2 regions of the Paraniabella yanshanensis genome follow, and region 2 is predicted to be linked to the other one. Evidence: riboswitches for the same ligand, from Rfam matches in the RefSeq annotation. Region 2 holds a riboswitch; the other holds the start of a gene.
The links. A riboswitch is a leader RNA that binds a small molecule or an ion and turns the genes downstream of it on or off. The one in region 2 is predicted to bind thiamine pyrophosphate.
Positions count from the first base shown of each region.

Region 1: another riboswitch for thiamine pyrophosphate. It lies ahead of U0035_RS05030 (TonB-dependent receptor); the one in region 2 lies ahead of U0035_RS01280 (class I SAM-dependent methyltransferase).

Region 1 covers NZ_CP139960.1:1,298,533-1,305,872, reverse strand. Annotated here, with positions in the region: gene U0035_RS05030 (TonB-dependent receptor) at 1-1,769, opposite strand, end outside; TPP riboswitch at 1,847-1,952, opposite strand; gene lepB (signal peptidase I) at 2,136-3,689, opposite strand; gene U0035_RS05020 (energy transducer TonB) at 3,838-4,272, opposite strand; gene U0035_RS05015 (alpha/beta hydrolase) at 4,412-5,236, opposite strand; gene lpdA (dihydrolipoyl dehydrogenase) at 5,354-6,757, opposite strand; gene U0035_RS05005 (bifunctional helix-turn-helix transcriptional regulator/GNAT family N-acetyltransferase) at 7,127-7,340, shown strand, end outside.
Region 2 covers NZ_CP139960.1:375,956-383,295, forward strand. Annotated here, with positions in the region: gene U0035_RS01270 (DUF3606 domain-containing protein) at 843-1,034, shown strand; gene U0035_RS01275 (L,D-transpeptidase) at 1,226-2,563, shown strand; TPP riboswitch at 2,743-2,833, shown strand; gene U0035_RS01280 (class I SAM-dependent methyltransferase) at 2,889-3,611, shown strand; gene U0035_RS01285 (AIR synthase family protein) at 3,611-4,666, shown strand; gene U0035_RS01290 (thiamine phosphate synthase) at 4,663-5,313, shown strand; gene U0035_RS01295 (Trm112 family protein) at 5,294-5,599, shown strand; gene U0035_RS01300 (2-dehydropantoate 2-reductase N-terminal domain-containing protein) at 6,678-7,340, opposite strand, start outside.

The DNA of each region.
Region 1 (7,340 bases), 920 kb from region 2:
CTGGCTTGCAGCCAGTAGGTGGGGCGATAGGCGGCCGTTAACTCAATACCCGCACGGTAACTGTTGTCGACGTTAATGCGGGCAGTGGCGCCTACATCGTTGATCTTCCCGGTAGCGATCAGCTGGTTATTATATTTCATATAATAACCATTAATGCCGGCTTCAAACTTTTTAGCATTAAATTGGTAACCAAGTTCGAAATCGGTTAGTTGCTCATGTTTAGGAGCTTCAGTGGTGTTCGCCTCAAAGTCATCCCGGTTAGGCTCTTTATTGGCCACTGCCACCGATCCGTACACTTTGCTTTGCGCGGTATTAGCATGTTTCATGATATAGCTCACACCTGCTTTAGGATTAAAGAATGTGTATTTTCCGCCGGATTGTAAGCCTGGGTTTTTCCTGAACCCTTCGATCGCATAATCTACCGACCTCAGCTGCAGGTCAACAAAGCCATACAAATTGGTGATAATTTGTTGCTGCAGCTTTGCATAAATATTAAAATCATTTTTAGAAGCGGGCAGGTTGTACCAACGGTAATTGACGGGTACGCCAACATCCGCCCATCTTATAAATCCGTAATGCTTGGCATCGTATTGGGTATACGCACCTCCGATATTGATATCCGTATTATTCCTGCTATAGTTTACAGAAAATACGGTTCCGTAATAATGATTGTCCAGCCAAAGCTGGCGGGTAAGGTTCGTAGATGTAATTACCGAATCTCCAATCACAGGGTTTTGTAACCCATAGTCGGAGAACGGATCGCCTTTTCTGTATTCGTTATAATATCCTTTACCACGGGTTAAAAAGAAGCTAAGATTTGCTGACCAGTAGGGATTGAATTTATGATTCAGGAATAGCTGGTAATAATCCTGCTGGTAATTATCGGTCTGGTCGTCGTAATAGTTTCCATCGGCCATTTTACCCAGGGTATTGGTGCGCCGGCCGGCAAGGTCCAGTTGATCGCTATAGCTTAAACCATCCGGGCCCTGGCCGTCGAAGAAAATGGTACCTATACCATTCCATGCCTGCCCGGTTTTCTCTTTACCTGATAAGAGGTTGAATTTGATATTGGTCATTTCATCCTTAGAGGTCCAGCCGGCTAAAAACTGCAATGATTTTAAATAGCTGTTAGAGCGCTGTATGTACCCGCTTGAGTTGATTTTAGATAAACGCACATCAAACTGGAAACCGCCGCGCAACAAGCCTGTACCGGCTTGTAATGTGTGTTTCCAGGTATTAAAGGAGCCATAGGCATTGCTGATGCTGGCAGAAGCCTGTTTGTTTTGTTCGATATTGTAAATATTCAATGAGGCTCCAAACGCTCCGGCCCCGTTGGTAGAAGAGCCTACGCCGCGTTGCAGCTGAACCGAACTGGTAGAGGAGGCAATATCGCCAAAGTTGACAAAGAACGCGCCCTGCGATTCAGGATCGTTAACCGGAATACCATTGAAGGTGACATTGGTACGCGCAATATCGGAACCCCTGATCCGCATAGAAGAATAGCCTATGCCCACGCCATCATCAGAGCTGGTTACTACAGAAGGAATCTGGTTGAGCAGGTAAGGAAAATTTTGTCCCAGGTTCTGTTTGGCAATTTCTTTTTTACCAATGTTGCTTACTGCAAAAGGCGATTTTTCGTTGAGGCGGGTAGAACGTACTTCTACGGGAGTCAGGAGTTGAACACTGTCAGATGGGATACTATCCCTTTGAGCGAAAAGAGATGAACCGGCTGTGCATGACAAGCCAATGAACACGAGAATCCTCTTCATTTGTTTTTTCTTTTTTGCCATACCTCAAGGCAGGCGGGTTAAAAAATTAATGAGAGGGAAATGCTGAAATGAGAAAGGATTAGAAAGTTCTTCCTTCCCTGCGCAGGCATTACCCTGATCAGGTTTACGGGTATTATCTCAGCTTCTCCGCCTGCTGGCAGATAGGCACCCCGGGAAACGCTGTGCTTTGTTAAAAGCGGTGCGAAGGTAGTTGTTTTAGTTGAAAAGTCGGATAGTTGACTGGTTAAATGGTTGAAAAGTAGGGAGGGTGAGAATGGTTAATAGTAGATAGTTCATGGATCATAGTTCATAGTATGACCTAATAGGGCTTGCTCTATGAACTATAATCTATCCACTATGAACTAACTACTTAATAATATTAAACAGCCTTTTCCATCTCGGACCATTATCATAGCTGAACCAGATCATCCAGGCTTTGCCAACTACCGCACTCTCCGGCACAAAGCCCCAGAAACGGCTATCCTGGCTTTTGTGGCGGTTGTCACCCATCATCCAGTAATAGTCCATTTTAAAAGTGTAAGTATTGGTTTGCTGCCCGTTGATGAAGTAGGCACCATTCCTGTTTTCGAGGGTATTGCCTTCATATGTGCGGATCGCGCGCTCATACATGGGGTAGGTCTCGGCGTTTAGAGTGACCGTGCCACCTTTTTTAGGAATCCAGATCGATCCGTAATTGTCTACTGTCCACGCATGGGCAACATCGTAATAAGGGAAAAGACTTTCAGAACCCGCGTCGCCACGAGCTACTTCCTTTATAATGCTGGTCGCATCTACCGCCGGTAATTTTTTTAGTATTTCCAGCTCAGGAAGCGTAAGATTGATATGATAAATACCATCCTGCCATGCACTGAAATCAGGACTGCCGCTTTCCATATTCAGGGCAATACCTGCTTCTCTTAAAAAATCCTCATCAATCTGCAGGTTGTTCTTTGTTTTGAAAGTATAATAGGTAGCTGCAGTAGGAGATACGTAGCCGGGTTTATTATTGATATAAACAATGCCGTCTACAATCTTTAACGAGTCGCCGGCAATACCCACGCAACGTTTAATATAGTTGTCCGTTTTATCTAAAGGGTGGCCAACTACCGGGAACTCATCGGGATTGGCCAGGATATACTGATCTGTTTCCGAGCCGGCTGCGGCTCTTCTTTTAATATCATAATAAGGGTTGGCTGACTCAAATTCTGGCCGGTGTATGACCGTATCACCGGCAGGGAAATTAAATACTACGCAATCGTTCCTTTTCACAGGCGCTGCGAACCAGCGGATATAAGGTAATTCTATCAAGGTAGAATAGGACTTGGTATTAACACTGGGAAGATAGTTGTGTACAAAGGGAACAGATAGAGGTGTATTAGGTATCCGGGGTCCATAACTAAACTTGCTCACAAAAAGAAAATCCCTTACCAGAAGGGTTTTCTCCATGGAGCTGGACGGAATAGTATACGCTTCAAAAATAAATGTGCGGATCAGGGTAGCGGCGATCACCGCAAAAATAGCGGCATCCACCCACTCTCGCCAGCCCGGCTTTTTATGTTTCTTTACGCCTTCTGCACCAATAAACCGCGCATCTTTATGATTGGCCAGCCAGGGAAAATAGAATGGGGCCAGCAAAGACGCCGCCGCATGATCTAAAAAAGAAAAACGGCAAAACACCTTTGCAAATTCTATAAAGATACCAGGGGTAATAAACCAGCCCACAACAGGTATGAACTGCCAGAATACCCAGTGTTTAGGGCGCTGTGCAATTTCCTGCATAATCCAGGTATTGTAAAAAGGTACATAAGCTTTCCAGGACTCGTGACCGGCTTTCTTGAATAATTTAGACAAACCAAACGACGGAAGTAAAACAAGCAGTAAACTAATCAGGTATACAACTAATAATTGATTGAAAGGCATCGGCCAGATTTTTAGCGGCAAATTTATTGGAAAGTAATGATATTGAAGTGCGAACCAGCTTAATTAACATTACTGATAAGGTATATCGAGTTTCTCGTAATGGTTAGCGACTATCCGAAATGAGAATCTTTCTCCTCATTGAGTGAGTTTACATTCGGTTAATTAGAAAAGTAAGCGATTGCTTTCTATAAGATCTAACCGCTTTTTCATTAAGCAAAGCTGGGATCCACCTGCCGGATTTTTTGATAACCCGAATGGTTTCTTCCTCCATACCATAGCCCATATCAGTAAGTTTCGAGAAATCAGTCAAAGAGCCGTCAGTATTGATAACAAAACCAATTACCACAGTATACCTCCCATAAGGTGCTCCATTATTTACGGGTATCCGCATGTTGAGGTTCCTTTGCACATGGTTGAGCCAGGAGCCCCGGTAAGCAGCTTTTTGGTCTACCTTCTCATAAATGGTGGAGTCAGCCTTAAAAATAGTAGTGTCTGCCTTTGAAACTTGTGCGGTTAGGTTTGTATAGTAAAGCAAACTCATCAATAAAAATATTGAAGTACACAATGGTGTTTTTTTACTCATAAGATTTTAATATATAGAAGACTAATATAATAAAACCTTTTCATAGCCACCTGTTTATTTATAGGTTGTTCTGAGGGGCGAGATTATTAAAGCAACAGGGATGATGTAAACAACCGGTCGTCGGGATTTAATTGTTCTATTAGTTCCGGGTCTTCATTTCATCGAAGTAGTTTCTGAAAAACAATAGCTGGTATTGGATCGAGTTTCTCCAATAAGGCCAGGCATGGCCGCCGGGCCGTTCCGTATAGTCGTGTGGAATTTTTAGCTCCAGCATTTTTTGATGTAGGGCTTTATTGGTTGCATAAAAAAAATCATCAATACCACAATCAAAGATTATGGCAATTGAATCTTTCGGGTATCGTTCAACGGCCTCCGCAACCGTGTGATCTTTCCAGTCAAAGCCCGTGGAATCAGGATTGCCGATAAGATGCTGAATATTCCATTTATTAGCAAACGGCCTTATATCCACACCGCCGCTCATGCTGCCACAGGCTCCAAAAGTATCCGCATGACGAAAGCCCAGGAATAAGCCGCCATGGCCACCCATGCTTAAACCTGTAATAGCCCTGCCATGTCGGTTTTGCTGCGTTTTATAATGCGTATCAATATAAGCCGGAACCTCAGTGCTGATGTGGGTTTCATATCGTACGGCAGGGTTTACTTTACTGTCAAAATACCAGCTGTCGGGGCTTCCATCCGGGCATACAATCATCAGCTGGTATTGGTCTGCATAAGCCTGTAATTCAGGCACACGCATAATCCATGTGGCATATTTTCCTCCGGCTCCATGCAGCAGGTATACAACAGGGAAATAACCGGTCTGCGCATAGCTTTGGGGTTTGATCACCACACAGGCTATGCTTTTCTTCATCGCATTGCTGTATATATTAACCGTATCAACAATGGCAGCTTTTGAAGATAATGCTACACCGGATAATAAGAGCAGGATCAATACTTTTTTCATTATTGCTTTTTTGATGGCTTATGAACGATCGGGCAACCTCGCAGAACTCCTTAAAGATAAGAACAGGGGCATAAAAAAACCTCCCCGGAGGGAGGCTTATTGATTAACCCAATTCTATTATAAGTGTATTGCTTCACCATAAGCTACTTCAATAGCATCTTTCACGCTCTCACTGATAGTGGGGTGGGGGTGAATCGCGTTTAACACTTCATGGTAAGTAGTCTCCAGTTTACGGCCTACCACTGTTTCAGAAATGATCTCTGTAACATTGTAACCGATCATGTGTGTACCTAACCACTCGCCGTATTTGGCATCAAAGATCACTTTTACAAAACCTTCTGCATGACCTGCAGCGCTTGCTTTACCGCTGGCGCTTAACGGGAATTTGCCCACTTTAACTTCGTAACCGGCTTCTTTCGCTTTTGCTTCTGTAAAACCAACACTGGCTACTTCAGGGTAGCAATAAGTACAACCTGGTACGTTGTTATAATCAATAGCTTCGGGCTGATGCTTGTACTTGCCTTCAGCATGTGCAATCGCTTCAACGCAAATGATCGCTTCTTTGCTCGCCACGTGTGCTAATGCCTGACCAGGAACACAATCACCGATAGCATATACACCTGCAACATTTGTTTTGTAAAACTTATCTACGTTGATTTTTCCCTTTTCAGTTTTAACACCCAGGGTTTCCAAGCCAATACCTTCGATATTCGCTGCAACACCTACAGCACTTAATACCACATCTGCTTCCAGCACCACTTCACCATTAGCTGTTTTCACTTTGGCTTTCACGCCGCTTCCGCTGGTGTCAACTGAAGTAACTTCGCTGCTGGTTAATATATCAATGCCTTGTTTTTTCAGGTTTTTCTCCAGTTCTTTTGAAATATCTTCATCTTCAACTGGTACAATACGCGGCAAAAATTCTACTACGGTTACTTTAGAACCGATGCTGTTATAAAAATAACCAAACTCAATACCTATGGCGCCGCTGCCTACTACAATAATACTTTTAGGCTGTTGGGGCAATACCATTGCTTCACGATAACCAATGATCTTCTTACCATCCTGTTTTAAAGCAGGCAACTCACGGCTGCGACCACCAGTTGCAACGATGATATGTTTGCCTTCCACGATCTGTGTCTTCCCGTCAGCGCCTTTCACCTCTACCTGGCCTTTGGCTTTAAGAGCTCCAAAACCCATTACTACATCAATTTTATTTTTGCGCATCAAAAACTGAACACCTTTGCTCATTTTATCAGCTACACCACGGCTACGTTTTACAATAGCTTCGAAATTAGGCTTACCTGTTGCTTCAATACCAAATTCCTGCGCATGCTTAATATCATTATACACCTGCGCGCTTTTTAATAAGGCTTTGGTTGGAATACAACCCCAGTTTAAGCAAATACCTCCCAGGCTTTCCTTTTCAATAATTGCGGTTTTTAAACCCAGTTGAGACGCCCTGATAGCCGCTACGTAACCGCCCGGACCGCTTCCCAACACTACTACATCGTATGCCATGTGTTATTAATTTTTATATTTAATTTGATAGTAAGAACATTTTTATATTCCCCGTAGTTTAAAACCGGTTCTTTTTGTTTGAGAACGCTCAAACGATACCGTTCAAACTGGTGATACTGGAGGCTTTATTTCGAATAAGGAGCCTGCTGAACCACGGGTATTAAACCCTGCGAATTTAGCTGAATTACTGTAAATGGCAAAGCATGCTTGATGTGAGTTGAAATGTTAGCAATAAATAACATCAGAAAATTGTAAACTACATCGCTGTTTCATTATCCCGGACACAAGGATGAAAAAGAGCCGGCAAATTCAGAAGTGGAATAAATAAACTAAATTTGCATAATTAATTATGTAATTAATTATAGAATTATGGATTTTTTTGAAAGAACGGGTAAAATGGCTTTGGGAAGCCGCCTGCGATTATTAACAGCGCAGGTTACCGAGGATGCAGAAGGCATTTACAAGCTTTATGAGGTGGATTTCGTGCCGAAGTGGTTCCCGGTTTTTTTTGTTCTGGCAGCAGATGGGGCAAAGCCAATTACAGAAATTGCAGCGGAAATAGGTCACTCCCAGCCTTCAGTAA
Region 2 (7,340 bases):
ACAGGAGGTCTTTTATAAGAATATCGCCGGCCTGATTCATTATGTTGCGTTTAAGAATAGAAACCGGACTAAGAGCAATGGCACATAACATACAAAACTGACAATCCCAAAACAATAAAACAAGCTGCATAAGAACCGTTTTTTCATTTTTCAAGCCAGCCCCATCAATCGCAAAATAAAATCCGATAAACTTGCCGGCTCCAAAATCAAAAAACCGTCCCAAATACTTTTGAGACGGTTTCGTTGAACCTCATTTGCTAGCAGGGCTTGCTATGAAACTACATAAGGCAGTTTCCACGAGATCCTGTGTTAAGGGCTAATCCTCGGGCTATACCAATTAAGGTTATATAAATTATCAAACTATGTTTTATATATTGGTCTCAATCTATGCGCCAGCTTAATTTCAATCATATGCAATCCTATTGATGGTGGAGTACTCCGGTATCTTTCTGCATACAAAGCCTCCATTATTATGCCATACCTCGGTTTTTAAATAATTTATATGCAATAATGATAAATATATAGGCTATAAATATATCGGGTTATAAAAAATACCAAAAATGTGTCCCCAAAATTCTATTGATACGGTAAATGCTTACATCAATAAAAGCAACTTATGTTGTAAGTAACCCGAATTATATCTTGCATTGGCTTAATACTTATCCGTTTACTTCCTGTTTTGCAGGGTAATACTACTATTCCGGCAGCCCATCATGTAGTGGCCGTTACAAACTTATTATTTCATAATTCCACAATTATAAGATGTTACAAAACATTCACATATACTGCGCGCTTTTGCACAATCTTTGCAAATAGTATATTATCACCAACCTTAAAATTTAATATTATGGCAGACGACAAAAACAAAAAATGATGCCCGCGATCGAAACCAGGTAGCTGGTGGTGAGTCTTACGAAGTTGACTATATCGCGAGGAAGCATGGTGTAACGCGGGAACAGGTGGAAGAAGCTATCAAAGCAGTAGGTAATCAACGCGATAAAATTGAAGCTCATTTAGCTTCCGGTAAAAAATAAAGTTGGCTTCAAAGTAAATAAGAACCACGAGGGTGTTAAACGGTAGCACTCTCTAACCGGTAAGGCGACAAGCTTTTTCATTAATATGAGAAAGCTTGTTTTGTTGTATGCTGTTTTACTCACAGAAAGCAAAATTTCTTTTATCAACCGAGTTTGGTATGGTTTTCAGAGGTTATACGCAAATTTCGTTTATGGTTCAATTCAATAGATTATTCTTATTCATGTGCTGTAGTGCGGGTATACTCTTTATATCAGCAGGCTGCAAAGATAAACTCGGGAGCAGCAATAATTATACAACTGATGAAGTGAAACAGGCAGCAGCTCTACCCTCTGCAGACAATATTGCTTTTACCTTGCCGGTACTGGACGCATTATTTTTTGAAGATGGATTTGAGGCGCAGATAAAAGAAGAATTGAAATTAACGGATGATCAGTTGCGTCAGCTAAAATCAGTGTCAGGATCTTATGTAGCGGCCCTTACGGAAGAGGGTAATAATTTGGGCTCGGCGAGGCAGGCAAATAGTTCGGCGCTCGCTCAACTAAAGAAGATTATTGGGGAGCAGAAAGCCAGCACTCTGTTGAATATAGTAGCTGCGCGATATGCCAACGGTGATATCGCAGCTCTGTTACCGGTAAAGCCAAACGCAGTGCCTTCAGACACAAGAATTGTCGTCAATGCGCCTGCCTTTCGTATGGACGTTTATGAAAATGGTGAATTACTAAAAACCTACCGGATCGGAATCGGTTATCCTGAATTCCCGCTTCCAACAGGCATGAGAGCCATTACTAATATTATTTTTAATCCTACCTGGACACCTCCGGATGAAGCCTGGGTGAAGGGTAAATTTAAACCGGGCCGCAAGGTTTCGGCTGATAGTAAGGATAATCCTCTCGGTGTGATCAAGATTCCGATTGGTATGCCTTCATTAATTCATGGGGGAAAAGTAACAGAAAAGCTGGGCAATTTTGCATCGCATGGTTGTGTAGGGCTTACCAATGACCAGGTTCAGGATTTTTCAGCATTGGTGGGACAGATTTCCGGTACGCCAATTACATTAGACAGTATAAAAAGCTTCGAAAAAAATAGGGCAAAAACAAAAACGGCTAAACTTAACAGGTTAATACCGGTAGAGCTGCGCTATGAAACCATAGTTGCAGAAAATGGCCGGCTTATTATTTATCGCGACGTTTATGAACGTGGCACCAATACGCTGTCTGAAGTGGAGAAAATATTAGGAATCTATGGTATCAGTTTGCAAAGCCTCCCTCAGCCCGAGCAGCATGCTATACAAACAGCGCTGCAGGAAATGAATCTGGATGCGAATGGAAAGCCCATAGCAAACCTGGGTATCAATCCTGATAGCACAAAAAACATTTCGGATTCAGACACAGAGCACAGCGTAAAAAAAGGTAAAGTAACACGTTCTGTTAAAGGGAAGACACAGGTAGTGGTAGCTGTTGCGGCATTACATTCAAAAGGATATCCCGCTCCTGTAAATCTGGATGCGGGGAAGCTTACTCATCAGTAAGGATAATTAGCACCCAAAAAGCTTAACCAGACGAATTAAAAAGATAATACACCACGACCCCAATAAGAATGTTGGTAAATCAGATCTGCCAAGGATCTATTGTTGCACCAAATTAACCCGGCAAATCAAGAGCTCTAAATTTTCATTGGCTCTTTATTCAATTTTATGTAGGTTTGCTGAAACATAGCACGGGGTGCCTTTGAATGGCTGAGATCATACCCGTTACCTGATTTGGATAATGCCAACGTAGGGATGCAAGTTGAAATATCTGTTTCAAGCTCCATCGTTTGATATCTGTCAGGTGATGGTCTTAAAAAAAAATGAAATGGATATCAAAAAATTCTCCACAGACTTAATACCGCGGGAACAGCAGAACTGGCAAGGCAGGCCAGAATGGTTTTTCAATCGTGAACATACTGATACCTATGAGCAATGGTATGAAGGACGCTATAAACGCGCTGAACTGTGGCAGAAAAAAGTTATGGAACAATTGGTTGGTGCCGATCGGCGGGTAAAAACATTGCTGGAGTTTGGCTGCGGAACAGCTCGTTTTACCCGGTGGTGGCAGCAAATAGGTATAGAAGCCACCGGAGGCGATCTTTCTCCGCTGATGCTCTCGCAGGCTAAACATCTTTTTCAGGGCGACCTGGTTATGGCAGACTCCCATCACATGCCTTTTAAAGACCATAGTTTTGATGCCCTTGCATTTATTACCACATTTGAATATTATAAAGATCCTGTGAAAGTTATTCGCGAAGCAGCAAGGGTGGGCAGGTATGGTATAGCAATGGGCATGATGAACCGTAATTCTACCAAAGTAGCAAGACGTCGAGTTCAGCAATTATTCGGTAAAAACCCTTTTTATATCACAGCTACTTTTTATACCCCAAAAAAATTAACGAATATTATTCATAGAGCCCTGGAAGGCCGGGAGTATGTTATTCGCTGGACCTGTACCGGGCTCCCGGGTTGGTTTCCAGTTCAGCAATGGGGGCTTCCCCTGGGTGATTTTTTTGGCTTGTATGTACAGTTTAAAGATGTAGCCTGATGAGTGAACAGCAGGGTAAGGTAAACCAGCAGGTGTTTGAAACATTTATTCATCACAACTGCGGCCGGCAGCGTGAAGAAGTTCTCACAGGCCCCGGATTTGGTGTAGATGTATCTGTTATAGATTTAGCTGCAGGCATGGTTCTGGCACTTACCAGCGACCCTTTGTCTCTAATCCCTTCACTTGGATTGCAGGAGTCGGCATGGATGTCGGTTCATTTAATGGCCAATGACATGGCCACTACTGGTCATGCACCCATGTATGGACAATTTGTACTTAATCTTCCGTCCTCCTTCTCAAAAAGCGACTTTAAAATTTATTGGGAATACATTCACCAATTTTGCCTCGAAATAGGAGTCGCCATAACCGGTGGACACACAGGTTTCATTGAGGGTCAAAATTCTTCTATTGCGGGAGGGGGTACTTTGGCAGCGGTGCTACCTAAGGATCGGTTACTATTGTCTCAACTGGCGACGCCGGGAGATGTTATTTTAGTAACCAAAACCTGTGCACTGTCATCGTCGGCTATACTGGCAATGAGTTTTCCTGAAACAGTCAGGAACAGGGCTGGAGCGGAGCTGTACCAAAAGGCATGCGAATCGTTTTATCACACCTCATCATTGCCGGATGCTTTATCGGCTGTAAACTCAAATGGCGGTAATGCGGGTGTTACTGCTATGCACGACGTAACTGAAGGCGGTGTGTTGGGTGCTATTTATGAACTATGTGTTGCGTCCGGATGCGGAGCGGTTATATACAATGATAGCCTGCCTGTGGATGATGCTCCTGCCCGTATCTGCGAAGTTTTTGATTTGGACCCGCGTTATTGCGTAGGTGCGGGAGCAATGATCATTGCCTGTAAGAAAGAGTCGTCGGGCGAGGTTATTGCCAGGTTGGCCAGTCGTAATATTCCCTGTGTGGAAGTTGGTGAACTGCGCGAAAAGCAAAACGGCATCATCCTCGTCGAAGGTGATGAAAAAAACAGGTTGACATATAGAGAAGCTGACCCATATTGGGAAGTATTTTATAAAGCATTGAAAAGCGGCTGGAAATGAATCGGAAAATTCAAGGCGAGATTTATCTTATTGTTGATCCCTCAGGCAACCAGGATAAATTGTTAAATAACCTGGAAAAAATTGTCAGTGAGAAAATTGCAGCGGTTCAGATATGGGATAACTTTCTTCCCAACGAAACTCCGCTACAGTTGATAAAACAGGTGCGTCATTTGTGCCATTCCCAAAACATACCGGTGCTGATCAATAACCGGTGGGAATTATTAAATAGAATCAATCTGGATGGTGTTCATTTTGATAAAAAGCCGCATGATATTGTTCATTTAAAGCGGAAAATAGGTCGGGACCTGATTATTGGTATTACATGCAACAATGACCTGTCTACTGTTCGATGGGCAGATGAAAACCGGCTTGACTACATTTCATTTTGCTCTATGTTTCCTTCTTCAACCGCTAATAGTTGCGAGTTAGTAAACTTTGATACAATCAGAAGCGCACATGCGATAACTAATATGCCGTTTTTTCTGGCAGGCGGTATCAATCCTGACAACATACATACACTGGCTGCATTGAGTTATTCAGGTATTGCTGTGGTCTCAGGAATAATGAATGCCGCAGATCCCCTGGATCAACTAAAAAGCTATCAGGTTAAAATTAAAGAAACTAAAAATGCGATTAAGTACTATTGAAAAACTATGTTGTTCCTTTGATAAAGCTGAACTCGAGTTAACAGTCATTACCAGGGACATCGAAGATCAGGTTATAGAAGGTATATTATGCTGCAGGCATTGCAGGAGAGTCTATCCCATTGTATCTGGTATACCTATTATGAGTCCGGATGAATACCGGGAGCAAAAGCTGGAGCAACCTTTACTGGAGCGTTGGGGGAAAGGTAATGTCATGCATAATTTCCGGCTCCCCGGAAAAGCTGAAGATGATATGTCTGAGGGAGATCCGGCCGTGTTGGTGGGCTAAATACGGTTATAAGTTAGCGGTATGGAGATACAATTGGTTGCCTGCGATCGTTTGCCATAAAGAGTAAGCGATTTTTAAACCGACCAGCTGCGCCATCGTGGTCCGCCTGGTTGTCTTTGATATCTGGTTTGCTGCTTTTGGAACATTAAAGTGTTCCTTATCGTGGATTTGCATAAAAAATGCAGGGATAGTAACTCGTTAAGTTTTTCAGATTTCTGGCTTGCCGGTATATGAATTTTATTGATCGGTATATTCTCATATCAGGCCTGTCTGAGGTAATGTGCAGAGACGTTGTTTATTGAATAGACACACAATCTCCGTTGTCCTTGTAGGGCGAGGCAATACAGCTTCCGTTTGCAATTGCTCAGGGCTTGAGAACAGCTGCAATACGCGGTTTATATAGCACTAACCTTGACGTCAGAGCAGAATATAAACAGCTGTAGTCACTACTACAGATCAGGCTTGAGATGAAAACAGGCTTATGTTACGCGCCTGCAACCGCATAGGATATAACGGGCTTTAACCGGAATCAACGATTAATGCTTTATCACGGCGCTGCACACAAACCTCTCTGGATAATTTTCTATAATTACGGTTTAGCCGATTGGCATAATTATCCAATTCAGAATTAAATTACCAGGTATTTAGTTTCTTGAATATTATAGTTTGTTTTAAAATTCATTATTGATTTAAGGGCTTTTCTTGAAGAATTTTGATAGTTGTATTAAAGAGCACTAAACTTCGCTGTTGATTAATAGAGCAAAGCTTGTTTGAAATTCGCCTTATTAGTATTCGCTGGTTGTTCTCGGTTCATGAGGGCTTTCATGTGGTTAGAGATACCTGCGGCTAACAGATTCAAATATACAAATTGTCGGCGAACAAAAAAAATGGTGTGGGAAAACAATAGCTAAATTATTGTAATCATGCATATTGTCACTATTGGGTGAGTTGTATATGGATAGCTTTTTTTTGGCGGATGCTACATGCATCGGTTACGATAATTTATAAGCAGGTAAGACACTATAATTCCAGAAAGCTATTCAGTTTCCAAAAGGATTAGAACCTGAGTTAATCATTTTCATTCTGTCGGGTGATTGGAGATGTGAAAATATCGCGGATCGGGATACACAAACTCGTACCCCATCTCGTCAGTTATTTTTTGAGACAGGACAAGTTTACCGCCCGGCTTTGGCAATGGCAGGACATTGAGTTCTGTTTGCCAATTGATGACAGCTCTCTTCGAGGGGTGTAAGGGAGCTACAAGATTGTAAAGCCCCGAACGCGTAGCATTCACAATGAGCAGCTCAACCACCTTGCAGATATCGAGAAAGTGTATATGATTGACTTCTGTGTCTAAGTCAGCGACTTTATATTTATGAAGTAAACGTTCATCGCCCATTAATCCTCCCAATCTCAGTATATTTACCTGTTTGAATAATTGTTTGATTTCCTTTTCTCCTGTGCAATTTTCAGCCGGCAACCTTTCTTCTGTAACTTCACCGGTTAAGTCTTTATATACCCCGATCGAACTCATTAAAATAAGCGTTCCTTCAAATTTTAATATAAAACCGGATAGGTTCCGTATCCTGGTATTTAACACTTGCTGTTCCGCTCTCTTTGAAAAAATGGGTACTGTAATAATGATATGATCGAGGTGCGATAGCTTCTGCCAGGGACTTTGTTGGGACTCCCTGTTATGTGTTTCAAAGTTGACAATTTCAGGATGAAATCCTTCTGCCCT